2 linked regions of the Thiorhodovibrio frisius genome follow. The protein of the gene in region 1 interacts with the protein of each later gene in a pairwise test. Links are inferred from orthologs where the notes say so. Each region holds a gene or a part of one and is shown on either strand. Other genes may lie near its edges. The genes, in order: Thiofri_RS21825 and ssb.

What was found.
Region 2: the proteins of Thiofri_RS21825 (region 1) and ssb interact in binary tests that used the Escherichia coli proteins (3 or more experiments, as listed by UniProt). The link is inferred for Thiorhodovibrio frisius from one-to-one orthologs.

What each region holds. Positions count from the first base shown.
Region 1 is NZ_CP121471.1:4,779,168-4,783,616, forward strand. Bases 1,455-4,449 are described here. They hold Thiofri_RS21825 (primosomal protein N'), read left to right. Parts: upstream 1,455-1,826; coding sequence 1,827-4,073; downstream 4,074-4,449. Other genes in these bases: argS (arginine--tRNA ligase), read left to right, coding at 4,312-4,449. In the rest of the region: Thiofri_RS21815 (fructosamine kinase family protein), read right to left, coding at 1-552; Thiofri_RS21820 (HNH endonuclease), read right to left, coding at 579-1,142.
Region 2 is NZ_CP121471.1:2,723,815-2,732,080, forward strand. The notes cover bases 5,535-8,240. They hold ssb (single-stranded DNA-binding protein), read left to right. Parts: upstream 5,535-6,431; coding sequence 6,432-7,049; downstream 7,050-8,240. Other genes in these bases: pbpC (penicillin-binding protein 1C), read left to right, coding at 5,535-6,344; nadD (nicotinate-nucleotide adenylyltransferase), read right to left, coding at 7,107-7,799; Thiofri_RS12655 (glutamate-5-semialdehyde dehydrogenase), read right to left, coding at 7,812-8,240. Also shown: guaA (glutamine-hydrolyzing GMP synthase), read left to right, coding at 1-819; tRNA adenosine(34) deaminase TadA, read left to right, coding at 856-1,332; Thiofri_RS12630 (hypothetical protein), read right to left, coding at 1,416-2,060; Thiofri_RS12635 (SLC13 family permease), read right to left, coding at 2,344-4,131; more of pbpC, read left to right, coding at 4,263-5,534; more of Thiofri_RS12655, read right to left, coding at 8,241-8,266. UniProt on the Escherichia coli protein: Plays an important role in DNA replication, recombination and repair. Binds to ssDNA and to an array of partner proteins to recruit them to their sites of action during DNA metabolism. Acts as a sliding platform that migrates on DNA via reptation.

The sequences.
Region 1 (4,449 bases):
GAGCAGCACCGGCAGAACTTCCAGCAAACGCGCGCCACGCTCCTGCAAGCGTCCACCATGGCCATGGCGTGCAGCCAGCTTGAGCTGAAAACCCAGGCGCTGCTCGCGCCAAAAAGCCACCCAGTCAGCATTGAGTGTATTGGGCTGCGCGGTAGAGCCAATGGTGTTGTCCTGCTCCCAGCCAAAGTGCTCACGCGTGCGCCGATGCATTTGCGCGAGTTGCCGTCCGGCCTCGGCGGCGCTGTCGCCGCGCTGGCGGCCAAGATCGATCCACTCCATAGCAATGAATGCCTGACCGCCCGCAATTCCGGTGCATAGCGGCTGAGGCACGCGCGGACCATCGGCGGCTGCAAGCTCGGCCAGACCAGCCGCCTCGGCCTCGAACATAGCAAGCGTCTCGCCCTGGTTGAGTTTGACGAAAAAAGCCCGTTCACCATCGGCAAGCTGATAAGCCGAGTTGATGCAGCCACCGCCGACGGAGCGCGGCGCCGACGGAGAGAAATGCTTGCCGCTCGCAGCGGCGATCTGTTCGGAGATAAGCGGCCAGTGCATAAGTACTATGAGTCTAGTGTCGCGGTTCAGGCCACGCCCGGCATGCTTACCAAACGCTTCAACAGCGGGCTGGTGCGCGGAAAATGCGCGCGCAGAAACTCCATTTGGTCGACCAACACATGCCGGCCCATCAGATAGATGTATTCGGCATGGGTGGGCGTAAAGGGCACAGCAAGCAGCTCCATGCGCGCAGCCTCGGGCGTGCGCCCGGCCTTATAATTGTTGCAGCGCACGCAGGCAGTGACCACATTGTTCCAGTGGTTGCGCCCGCCCTGGCTGATTGGGCGCACATGATCGCGCGACAACTGGCGGTCTGAGAAACGCCCACCACAGTAAAGGCAGAGATGACCGTCGCGCTGAAACAGGGTGCGATTGCTCAGCGGCGGCGTGTAATCATCGCGCAGCTTGCTTGGCGCGTGCTGGGTACCATGGGTGGCGATAATAGAATGCACGCTGAGCTGGCTGCGCTCGCGCGTGATGGCGTTAATGCCACCGCGTAGCAAAAAAATGGCATCCCCGCAGGAATAGGCCACCTGCCCGAGAAAATAGAGCCGCGCCGCCACGCGATAATCGACCCACTCTAAAGGCATCCCGCCCAAATCAGTTCGAAGAATCTGCTGATTGAGTAACACGGTGATACAAGCCTGGATCGACAATACTGGTGCATGATACCGCCTCCGCCCGGCAACGCAACTGCTGGAAGTTTGGCTGACGCCGGGCTACCGCTCGCGCCTGCCCGCCGATGATGCCAACTTTGCAACTGTGTTTTCAACAATGCGCGGAAATCTGCAAAATCGACCAGCGTTGCTAATCGCGGCTATTCCAGCCGGGTCCGAGCATCGGGGCTTGACATTGAGCTCGGACTTTCAACAGCTTCCGAGGTGGCACCCGGTAAGCAACCAAAGAGTCCGAGACGGCTAGCACAAGCTGTCATAGATTGTCCGCACAACGCGACTTATCCATTGTTTTTATTGATATTTCTGAACATCTGGCCAAGAAGTAAGCAACATCAAGAAGTTGTAATATTTCTACCGACTTGGAACCAATGTGACAGCCTTATCCCCATACTTATCCACAGCCTTTGTGAACATTTTTCGGAACCAGCCGCCGCTGCGCGCAGCGGTAGTCGCCGGCCACATCGCCGCTTATTCTAAATCGGGCTGCTACCCGTCTTCTGCTGAGCCGGACCCCATTCACCGACGAAAGCCGCGCGCCTTGCTTGGTGCCGATTACCAGGCGTCGGTCGGCCACATCATTCACCCAGACTTGCCGCGATGAAACCAGCGAGAGATGGCCCCGCGATTCTGCAAGTCGCCGTCGCCGCACCCCTGCCCGAGCTGTTCGACTACCTCCCGCTGACCAATGGTGACACCAGCCCGAAACCCCAGCCCGGCATGCGGGTGCTGGTGCCCTTCGGTCGCGGCCGGCGGGTCGGTATGATCGTGGGAATCGCCGCCGACAGCGATCTGCCACCGGAACGGCTCAAGGGCATGCTGGCGATTCTCGATCAGGAGCCCCTGTTACAACCGGCAGATCTGGAATTCATTCTCTGGAGCGCGCGCTATTACCGCGCAGCCCCTGGAGAAGCCCTGTTCACCGCCCTGCCAACGCGACTGCGGCGGCCAGAGCCTGCGCAAACCCGCAACCTGCCTGGGTGGCGGCTGACTGCGGCCGGGCAAACTACCGCGTCTGCCACCCTTAACCGCGCGCCACGCCAAAGGGCAACCATTGACTACTTGCACGAGTGTCCAGCCGGGGTCAGCCAGCGTCAGCTCAATGACGCGCTTGGCGCCTGCGGCCCCAGTCTGCGCGCCTTGGCCGAGAGAGGGCTGATCGAGCCTTGTCAGGTGGCACCTCCCGCGCTGGTGCCTCAGGAGGCTGACGAGCCACCAGCGCCCGCCGAGATGGCACCCACTCCGGAACTTAACCCGCAACAAGCCGAGGCGGTCGCTGCCGTGCGCGCCAGCCAGGGCTTTGCGGGCTTTCTGCTCGATGGCATCACAGGCAGCGGCAAAACGGAGGTCTATCTGCGCCTGATCGGCGACGCGCTCGACCTCGGCTGCCAAATTTTGATCCTGGTGCCCGAGATCGGTCTGACCCCGCAGCTCGAGCAGCGTTTACGCGCGCGCATCCCGGCACCCATGGTGGTGCTGCATTCAGGTCTGAGCGAGCGCGAGCGCGAAGAGCGCTGGTTCCAGGGCGCGCGCGGCCGGGCGCGGGTGCTGCTCGGCACCCGCTCGGCCATTTTCGCACCGCTGCCAGAGCTTGCCCTGATCATTGTCGACGAGGAACATGACTTGTCACTCAAGCAGCAGGACGGCTTTCGCTATTCGGCGCGCGATCTCGCCGTGCGCCGCGCGCAACTATGCGACTGCCCGGTGATCCTGGGCTCCGCCACGCCCTCGCTTGAGAGCCTGCACAATTGCGAACGCGGGCGCTACCAACGCCTGGTACTGTCGCACCGCGCCGGGCAGGCCCAGGCCCCGCGCGTTCAGGTCGCCGATATTCGCGGCCAGTATCTGGATACCGGCATGGGTCCGCTGTTGCTCCAACGCATCGAAGAGCGCATCAACCAGGGCGAACAGGTCTTGTTGTTTCTCAACCGGCGCGGCTTCTCGCCGGTGCTCACCTGCCATGATTGCGGCTGGATCAGCGAATGCATCCGCTGCGACGCGCGCCTGACCATTCATCGCAACCGCAGCGAGCTGCGCTGCCATCATTGCGGCCTGATTCGCCCGCTGCCGGCGCGTTGCCCCTATTGCGAAGGACCGGATCTGCGCCCGCTCGGCCAGGGCACCGAACGCGTCGAGGACAGCCTGCGCCAGCGCTTTCCCGGCATTCCGCTCGCGCGCATCGACCGCGACAGCACCAGTCGCAAGGGCGAGCTCGAGCGCCTGCTCGCCGGGGCACTCAATGGGGAGTTTCGCATCCTGCTCGGCACCCAGATGCTGGCCAAGGGCCACCACCTTCCAGGCATCACGCTGGTTGGCATTCTTGATCTGGACCACGGCCTTTATGGCGCCGACTTTCGCGCCACCGAGCGCATGGCGCAGCTGCTGGTGCAGGTTGCCGGGCGCGCCGGACGGGCTGAGAAACCCGGCACTGTCATACTGCAAACCCGCCACCCGCATCATCCCATGCTGCGCGCCCTGCTCGAACGTGGCTATGGCGCCTTCGCCCGCGCCGCGCTCGCGGAGCGCCGCGCCGCCGGCATGCCGCCTTTTTCTTACCAGGTACTGATCCGCGCCGACAGCCCGCGCGAGGAAGCGGCAATGGCCTTTTTGCAGCAAGCCGCGACCCAGGCACGCGAGCTACAGACTCCAGACATCGAACTCTGGGGGCCAGCGCCGGCAGCCATGGAGCAACGCGCGGGCAGACACCGCGCCCAATTGCTCCTGCAAGCACCCGAGCGCGCCCCGCTGCACCGACTGCTCGAGCGCCTGCTGCCGCGCCTGCGCGCCCTGCCCCGCCCCCGCGAACTGCGCTTCAGCCTGGATGTGGACCCGCAGGAGACGCTGTAGGTGGTGTCCGCGAACAAGTATCCCGGCAGTTTGCCTGTGGGCGAATCAATTCGCCTCTACGGCACTGATCGGCAGGTTTCCGAAGATCCATAGCCCCAAACACCCCGAAGAATTTCAGCTGTACTTTCACGGTAATGTAGCGATGCTTTCATGCTTTCCGTTATCCTAGCCGCAGTCGCTCTTTAAAGCTTGGGGCCATTCAGATGCCCCATCTCTACCGCCTTTGTCCGAAACACGCATGAAGCAAGCACTCCTCTCCCTGGTTGAACAAGCCTGGGCTGCCCTGGCGAGCCAGGATGGATTCGACCCGAGCGCCGCCCAAGGCCGCGCGCAAATTGATCGCGCGCGCGATCCGGCCCATGGCGACTTCGCCACC
Region 2 (8,266 bases), 2.1 Mb from region 1 along the record:
CAGCTCATCTGCGTCTTTGTCGATAACGGCCTGCTGCGCGCGGGCGAGGCCGACCAGGTCATGGCCACCTTCGCGCGGCACATGGGCGTGCGCGTGGTCAAAGTGGATGCCGAGGAGCGCTTTCTTGCGCGCTTGGCCGGCGTTGACGATCCTGAACAGAAGCGCAAGCGCATTGGCAATACCTTCATTGAGGTGTTCGAGCAGGAAGCCGCGCGCCACCCGGAGGTGCGCTGGCTGGCCCAGGGAACCATCTACCCCGATGTGATTGAATCCGCCGGCGCCCGCACAGGCAAGGCTAAAGTCATCAAATCCCATCACAACGTCGGCGGTCTGCCTGAGCGCATGCAGCTGAAACTGCTCGAACCCCTGCGGGAGTTGTTCAAAGACGAGGTGCGCAAGCTTGGGCTAGAGCTTGGCCTGCCGGCAGACATGGTCTATCGCCATCCCTTTCCAGGCCCCGGTCTCGGCGTGCGCATCCTGGGCGAAGTCCACAAGGATTATGCTGATCGGCTGCGGCTGGCAGACGCTATTTTTATTGAAGAACTGCGCCGCGCCGGGCTCTACGATCAGGTCTCCCAGGCCTTTGCGGTCTTTCTGCCAGTGCGCTCAGTCGGAGTGGTTGGAGACAACCGTCAGTATGCGCATGTGATCGCGCTGCGCGCGGTCGAAACCATCGACTTCATGACCGCCCGCTGGGCAGAACTGCCATACGACTTTCTTGCCCAGGTCAGTCACAGAATTGTCAATGAGGTCGCCGGCATTTCCCGGGTCGTCTATGATGTGACCGGCAAGCCTCCCGGCACCATTGAATGGGAATAGGAAGGGAGCCGCAGTTGACCGATAACGGCCTGCGCAGTGGAGGATGATCGCTGGATACAGCGGGCGCTTGCCTTGGCCGGGCGGGCCGCCGATGAGGGGGAAGTGCCTGTCGGCGCTCTGCTGGTAATTGATGGGGAAATTGTTGGTGAGGGCTGGAATCGCCCCATCACACTGCACGACCCAAGCGCTCATGCCGAAATTCTGGCATTGCGCGATGCCGGACGCCGACGTGGCAATTACCGACTGCCAGGTTCCAGCCTTTATGTCACCCTTGAGCCCTGCGTCATGTGCGCCGGTGCCATCATCCATGCTCGGGTGGAGACTGTGATTTTTGGTGCCACGGACCCCAAGGCAGGCGCCTGTGGTAGCCGCTTTGATCTGCTGCCCGCAGACGGGCGTTTCAATCACCGCACTCAGTGTCGCGGGCCCGTCCTTGCCGATGCCTGCGGCGAACTCTTGCGGGGATTTTTCAGAACCAGACGCGCATCCCAGAAGAGGCCAGCCGATACCTAAGCGGGCCAAGTGGAAGACATCTCACAAGCCAACAAATAACCGCGCCACGCGAGCAGCCGTGACGCGGTTATTTAGCTAATCCGCTAATGCTTGCTAGCAGCACGCTTGGCGGAAATGGCGCCGCCCATTGATGCTTTGAAAAACAAAGTACCAACAAAGCCGGCCACAGCCACCCAGATAGTCATCATGAGGGGCTTGGTAGGCGCTTCAGCCACCTGAAAGGCTTCGCCCAGCTTGATCAAGGCCGGATTGTTTTCTGGAACAGCGATCAGATAAGCGACGAAAACCATAAACGCGGCGAAGAAAATCATCTTGATATTCATCTGGATAGCCGCGAGCAGGGTGGTGAAAGCAATCAGATACAGCAACAAAATGGTGTATTGCGGATCCGGGATCAGTTCGCGGATACCCTGGATATTGAGCACATAGACTAAAGCGAACAAGGCACCCCAATGGACACACTGCCTGATCAGGTACCACAGGCTGGAATTCCCATTAAGATACGCTTGGCTCCACCCGGAAAACAGAAAGTAGAGCGCGATGAAGCCCATGAAATATTCCCAGTACATGAAGGCCTCGGAGAAGCCTCCGCTGGTAAGGTTATAAAGCAGGACAGTGGCACCGAAGAGAACCAATAACGGCATCAGGCCGAGTAGCATGGAGCCACCGCCCTTGGACTTGGCGGACGAAGATCCGGTTGATGCGTCGGTGCTTGGCGACTGGGACATGGAATTTCCTCCCATGAAGAGATCGATGGTAAGTAGACCGAGCCTGTACGGCGGATGCCTGAACGAGGGATCGATCGAGCGACGGACTTGGAGCGCTATGGCTCACCCCCTCATATTAACCTTTTGCTAATTGGGTGTTAAGAAAAAAACTGACCTGGCGCAGGTTAAATGCGGAAATAATCTGAATCGAGGAGCCAGGGGCACGCTCCTCAGGCAGCTGCCTTCCGGCACAGAGTATGCTTTAAAGGCAGATTTTTTGCATGCCTGTCGGCTCCGGAAGAACTCAGAACGGCCAGATCAGCGGCACCAGCAAAATGGTCACCAGCCCCACCAGCATCGTCAGAGGCGTGCCGACGCGGACAAAGTCCGAGAACCGATAACCGCCGACGCTATACACCATCAGATTAGTCTGATATCCGATGGGCGTGGCGAAACTGGCCGAGGCGGCGATCATGACGACCACCATGAAGCCGGTTGGATCGACCCCCATCTGCATGGCCGTATCCAGCGCGATCGGAAACGCCAGTACCGCCGCAACATTGTTGGTAGCCACGGCGGTCAGTAGAGCGGTGACGACAAACACCAGGACCAGCGACAGCCAGGGACCACCCTGGGCAAGCCCAATCAAGGAGCCTGCCAGCAGGGTCGCAACCCCGGTTTTTTCGAGTGCGGCACCAATACCGAAGGATGTCGCAATCACCGTCAGCACCTGCCGATCCGGCGCGCGCCGAGCCACCCGTCCTGGCGTGCAGCCGCTCATGATCATGGCTCCGGCTGCCAGCAGCGCGGCCTCGAGCATGCTCAAGAATCCAGAACCGGCCGCTGCCACCATGGCCACGACAATGGTGATGGCCAGGGGGGCACGCTGGTGATTGAGCGGGTGCTGATCGCCGAGCTGACTGACGACCAGAAAATCGCGCGAATCGCGCTGTTGCAGCACAAACTCCGGGTGCGATTCGAGTAACAGCGTATCGCCCGGGCTCAAGGCAATATCGCCGATCTTGCCGCACACCCGCTCGCCATTGCGCGACAGGGCGATGATCACCGCATTGTAGCGGGCGCGAAAACGGCCCTCGCGCACTGTCTGGCCGATCAGAGGGCATTTGTTCGACAAGACCACTTCCACGAAACAACGATCACGCCGAGGTCCGTCGAGCTTGAACACCTGATTGGTCGCCGGCACCAGACCGCGAATGCGCTGTAGATCCATCACCGAGTCGATCACGCCTGCAAACACCAGCCGATCATTCTGGTGCAGCAACTCCTGGGACGAAACCGCCGGGATAATTCGATCCTGACGCTCGATTTCAATCAAAAACAGCCCCGGTAGTTGGCGCAGCCCTGCCTGCTCGACACGCTTGCCGGCAAGCGGACTGTTTGGCTCGACTAGCATCTCGACCGTGTAGCGGCGAACATCCTCGAACGCCGCCACCGTCGCTGGCCGCGTCGGCAGCAGCCAGCGCCCGGCCAGCACCAGAAACAGCACCACTGTCACCACCACCGGCAGCCCGATCCAGGCTAGTTCAAACAAGCCAAGGCCCGCCGCGCCGGTGCGCTCCACATAGAGCCCATTGACCACCAGATTGGTGCTGGTGCCAATCAGGGTACAGGCACCCCCGGCAATGCTGGCATAGCTTAATGGAATCAGTAGTTTGGATAATTGCAGACGGTTGCGTTTGGCCCACTCGGTGACTGCGGGAATGAAAATGGCAACGACAGGTGTATTGTTTAGAAAAGCGCTCAAGCCCGCCACCGGAAGCATCAGACGCAGTTGCGCGCCGGTTGCTCCGCGCGGGCGCCCGAGCAACGACTGACTGATCCAACCAACGGCGCCGGTTTCGGTCAGTCCGCTGACCACGACATAGAGCACAGCAACCGTCAGCATCCCAGGGTTAGAAAAACCAGCCAGGGCTTCGATCGGGGTCAGAATGCCCGACACGAGCAGCAGAGTCAGCACGCCTGAGGTGACGATGTCGGGCGCAATGCGCGTTCTTGCAAGAAGCGTAAAACACACCAGAACCAAGCCGAGGGTAAAGATGCCCTGCCAGCCCAGCGTGAGAAAATCGGCCATGCCTGCTGCCCTTAGTGGATGGTGGATTGTCGCCGGTAAATGATGGATGATTGTGCAACTTTCTGCCAACGCGTGCCAATTATCTAGAATCAATCTCAATAAATGTCTTTAATTATCTGTTTTGTAATTAAATGATCGCACGCGTCCTTCAGCACTACGGGCTGCCTACGGCCCTTATTCTGATACTCGGCTTGCTGGGGGCGTTCAGCATCGCCAGTCGCCTGCAACCGCCCCCCGAACTGACCACCCCGGTCTCAAGGCTTATTCTTGATCGCGACGGCCAGCTTTTGCGCGCCGCTCCGGTCAGTGATGGACGCTGGCGCCTGCCGCTGCGCCTCAAGGACATCGATCCCCAGCTGATCGACCTCTTGCTGGTGTGGGAAGACCGCCGCTTCTTTACCCACCATGGTGTCGACTGGGCGGCCATGGTTCGCGCCCTGACCCAAATGCTGGGCGAAGGGCGCATCGTCTCCGGTGGCTCCACGCTCAGCATGCAGCTTGTGCGTCTGCTCGAGCAGAGCCACACCCGCTCGCTGAGCGGAAAATGGCAGCAGGTCCTAGGGGCACTTGCGCTTGAACGCTCGGCTAGCAAGACGGAGATATTACAAGCCTATCTGCAACACGCCGGCTATGGCGGCAATCTTGAAGGGGTGCGTTCCGCCAGTCTGGCGTATTTTGGCAAGGAACCGCGCCGCCTGAGCGCAGCCGAGGCCGCATTGCTAGTTGCCCTGCCCCAATCCCCGGAGCGACGGCGCCCGGATCGCTTCCCTGAGACGGCCAGGGACGCGCGCAACCGGGTGCTCGCCCGCGCTGCCGCGCGCGGAATCATCAGCCCAGAACTGGCCGAACAGGCCATGCAGGAAGCTGTCCCGCGCCAGCGCCGCCCACTCCCGCAACTCGCGGCCCATCGCGCCGAATACTGGTGGCGGCGCCTGCCCGATGCACCCGTGCTGCAACTCACCCTGTCGGCCCCGCTACAACAGGCGCTTGAAACCCTGGCCAGGGAACATGCTACTGCCCTCGCCCCGTCTGTTTCCCTAGCCATCATGGTAGTCGAGCACAGTTCCGGTGAAGTGCTGGCATCGGTTGGCTCGGCCGGCTACACCGATGTCGCGCGCGATGGCTTCATCGACATGACTGACGCCGTGCGCTCCCCCGGCTCGACCCTGAAACCGCTCATTTATGGCCTTGGGTTCGAGCTTGGCATCGCCCACCCCGAAAGCCTGATCGAGGATCGCCCGATGGGCTTCGGTGACTACGCCCCGGCCAATTTCGATGGCGATTTTACCGGCACAGTAACGGTGCGCGAGGCGCTGCAACGCTCGCTCAACGTCCCTGCGGTCATTATGCTCGAGCACATCGGCCCGGTGCGGCTGCTGGCGCGACTCAGGCGCGCGGGTGCCGCGCCGCAACTCCCTGGCAACCGCCCCGCCGGTCTGGCCATCGCGCTTGGCGGTGTCGGTCTGCGCCTGCGCGATCTGATGGCCCTCTATACCGCCATTGCCCGCGGCGGACAGCCCGTTGCCCTGAGCGAACAACGCGCACTCTCCACGACTTCGCCAACACGGCGCCCGAGTCCACCAACGCCCGTACTGGACCCGCGCGCCGCATGGTACCTGACTTCCATTCTGTCCGGCGCCAATGCTACGAACGGGGGAGCAGCGGCCATCGCGGTCAAAACCGGAACTTCATTCGGCTATCGCGATGCCTGGGCGCTCGGCTTCGACGGGCGCCATGTTGTCGGCGTCTGGGCCGGCCGCCCCGATGGCGCGCCAGTCACCGAACTGACCGGCGCGAGCGTCGCCGTGCCAATCCTCGTCGATGCCTTTGCGCGTCTGGGCCGACCCACTGCCTTTCCCGCCGCGCCACCTGGAATCTTGCAACTTAGCAGCGACCAGCTCCCGTCACCGCTGCAGAAAGTCGGCAGCCGCAGTGCGCACGGATTCGCCTCGCCCCAAGTACAGATCGCCTACCCACCAGATGGCGCCCGTATCGATCTCAATGCCGCCAATTCGTCCAGCTCGCCGCCGGCACTAATTCTTAAGGCCCGAGGCGGTCAGCCACCCTTTCGCTGGATCATCAATGGTCAGCCGATCAGAAGCGACGCCTTTGCGCGCTCCAGTCGCTGGTACCCGGACGGTCGCGGATTCGCCCGGGTTCTGCTGATCGACGCGGCCGGCAGCCAGGCAACAACGCAGATCTTCATCGATTGAGTGCCAGGGTCAGCCAGCCACTGGACAATACGCCAGCCCATTCGGCAAGATGAGCACAGATTTACTTAACGGAGATGGAGAACGCAAATGGCTTCCCGTGGCGTCAACAAAGTGATTCTTATTGGCAACCTCGGCAATGATCCCGAGATTCGCTACTTTCCCAATGGCGATGCAGTAACCAACTTGTCCATCGCCACCAGCGAGTCATGGAAAGACCGCAACACCGGCGAACCCCAGGAACGCACCGAATGGCACCGCATCGTGATTCGCGGAAAACTCGCCGAAATCGCCAAGCAGTATCTGCGCAAAGGCTCCAAGGTTTTCATCGAAGGCAAGCTGCGAACACGAAAATGGCAGGGCCAAGATGGCCAGGACCGCTATACGACCGAGGTTATTGTCGACATGACCGGCAGCATGCAGATGCTCGACAGCCGTCCCAGTGGCGGCGATTATGGCGCCGACAACTCCGGCGGCAGCTGGACGAGCGACCCGGCCCCCGGCATTGGGACAGCCGCTGCGACCACCTATGCGCAAGCCCCATATCCTGACCAGCAATCTCCTCAACAGCAAGCTCCGGCGCCCCAAAACTCCGGCCAATATCCGAGCCAATACCCCAACCAGCAACCAGCCCAGTCTCCGGCACCGCCCCCCGATCAATCCGGACCAGGTTTGGATGAACCTTTCGACGACGACATTCCTTTTTAGGTCGTTTCCGTAAACAAATATCTCAGCTGGCTGCTTTGGGACATCATTTTTCCGAAATCACCTTAGTCTGTCGTCTGTCTGGTCAGCCCGGGCCGCATCGAAATCCCCGCCAGATCTTTCCGATGCATACATCCCCGTCGCGCGAATCATCGCAAAAACCGGCTCTGGCAGCAGATAACGTGGACTCTCCCCCAATGCCAGGGCAGCGCGGATGGCGGTGGCGGAGATGGCAAGCTGGGTGACGTGCTGATACCAGATAGCGCCAGCCGGTGTTTGGCGCAGTCGTTCAACCTCAGCCGTGCGCTGCCGAGCGAGCATGGCGTGCAGGCGCGGATCACTGGGCTCGCTGGCTTCCGGGCGGCGCATCACGACCAGATGCGCCAGTTTCAGAATCCGCTCAGGTTGGTGCCAGTCGGCAAAGGTCTCGAAGGCATCGCCGCCGATCAGCAGGCACAATGGACGCTGCTGCCCGAACTCCGCGCGCAGGGATAAGAGCGTATCGAGCGTGCGCGAGGGGCCCGCGCGATCAAGCTCGCGGCGATCAACAAAGAACCCCGGCTGATCGGCGACTGCGGCCTCAAGCATGCGCAGGCGCGCTTCACCCGAGGCCACCGGCTGGGCACGATGCACAGCCTGATTGAGCGGGATAAGTCGCAACTCCTCAAGCCCCAACGTCTGATGCACCTCAAGCGCCGGGCGCAAATGGCCAAAATGGACCGGATCGAAGGTGCCGCCGAAGATGCCGATCATGGGCCAGACAGCTTAAGCGCGAATCTCACCATCCCCGAGCACGACAAATTTCTGGCTGGTCAGACCTTCCAGTCCAACCGGGCCGCGGGCATGAAACTTGTCGGTGCTAATGCCGATTTCGGCACCTAGACCGTACTCGAAGCCGTCGGCAAAGCGGGTGGAGGCATTGACCATCACCGAACTGGAATCGACCTCGCGCAAAAAGCGCCGGGCGCGACTGTAGTCTTCGGTCACAATGCTGTCGGTGTGGCGCGAACTGTGGCACTCGATGTGGTCGATGGCCGCATCCAAGCCAGAAACGACCCGAATAGACAGAATGGCGGCCAGATACTCGGTGTCCCAATCGGCATCGGTTGCGGGCACAGCAGCGGAGATCAGCCGGCAGGTCTCAGCACAGCCGCGCAGTTCAACACCCTTCTCGGTCAGCGCGCTGGCCAGGCGCGGCAGAATATCTGCCGCCACAGGCG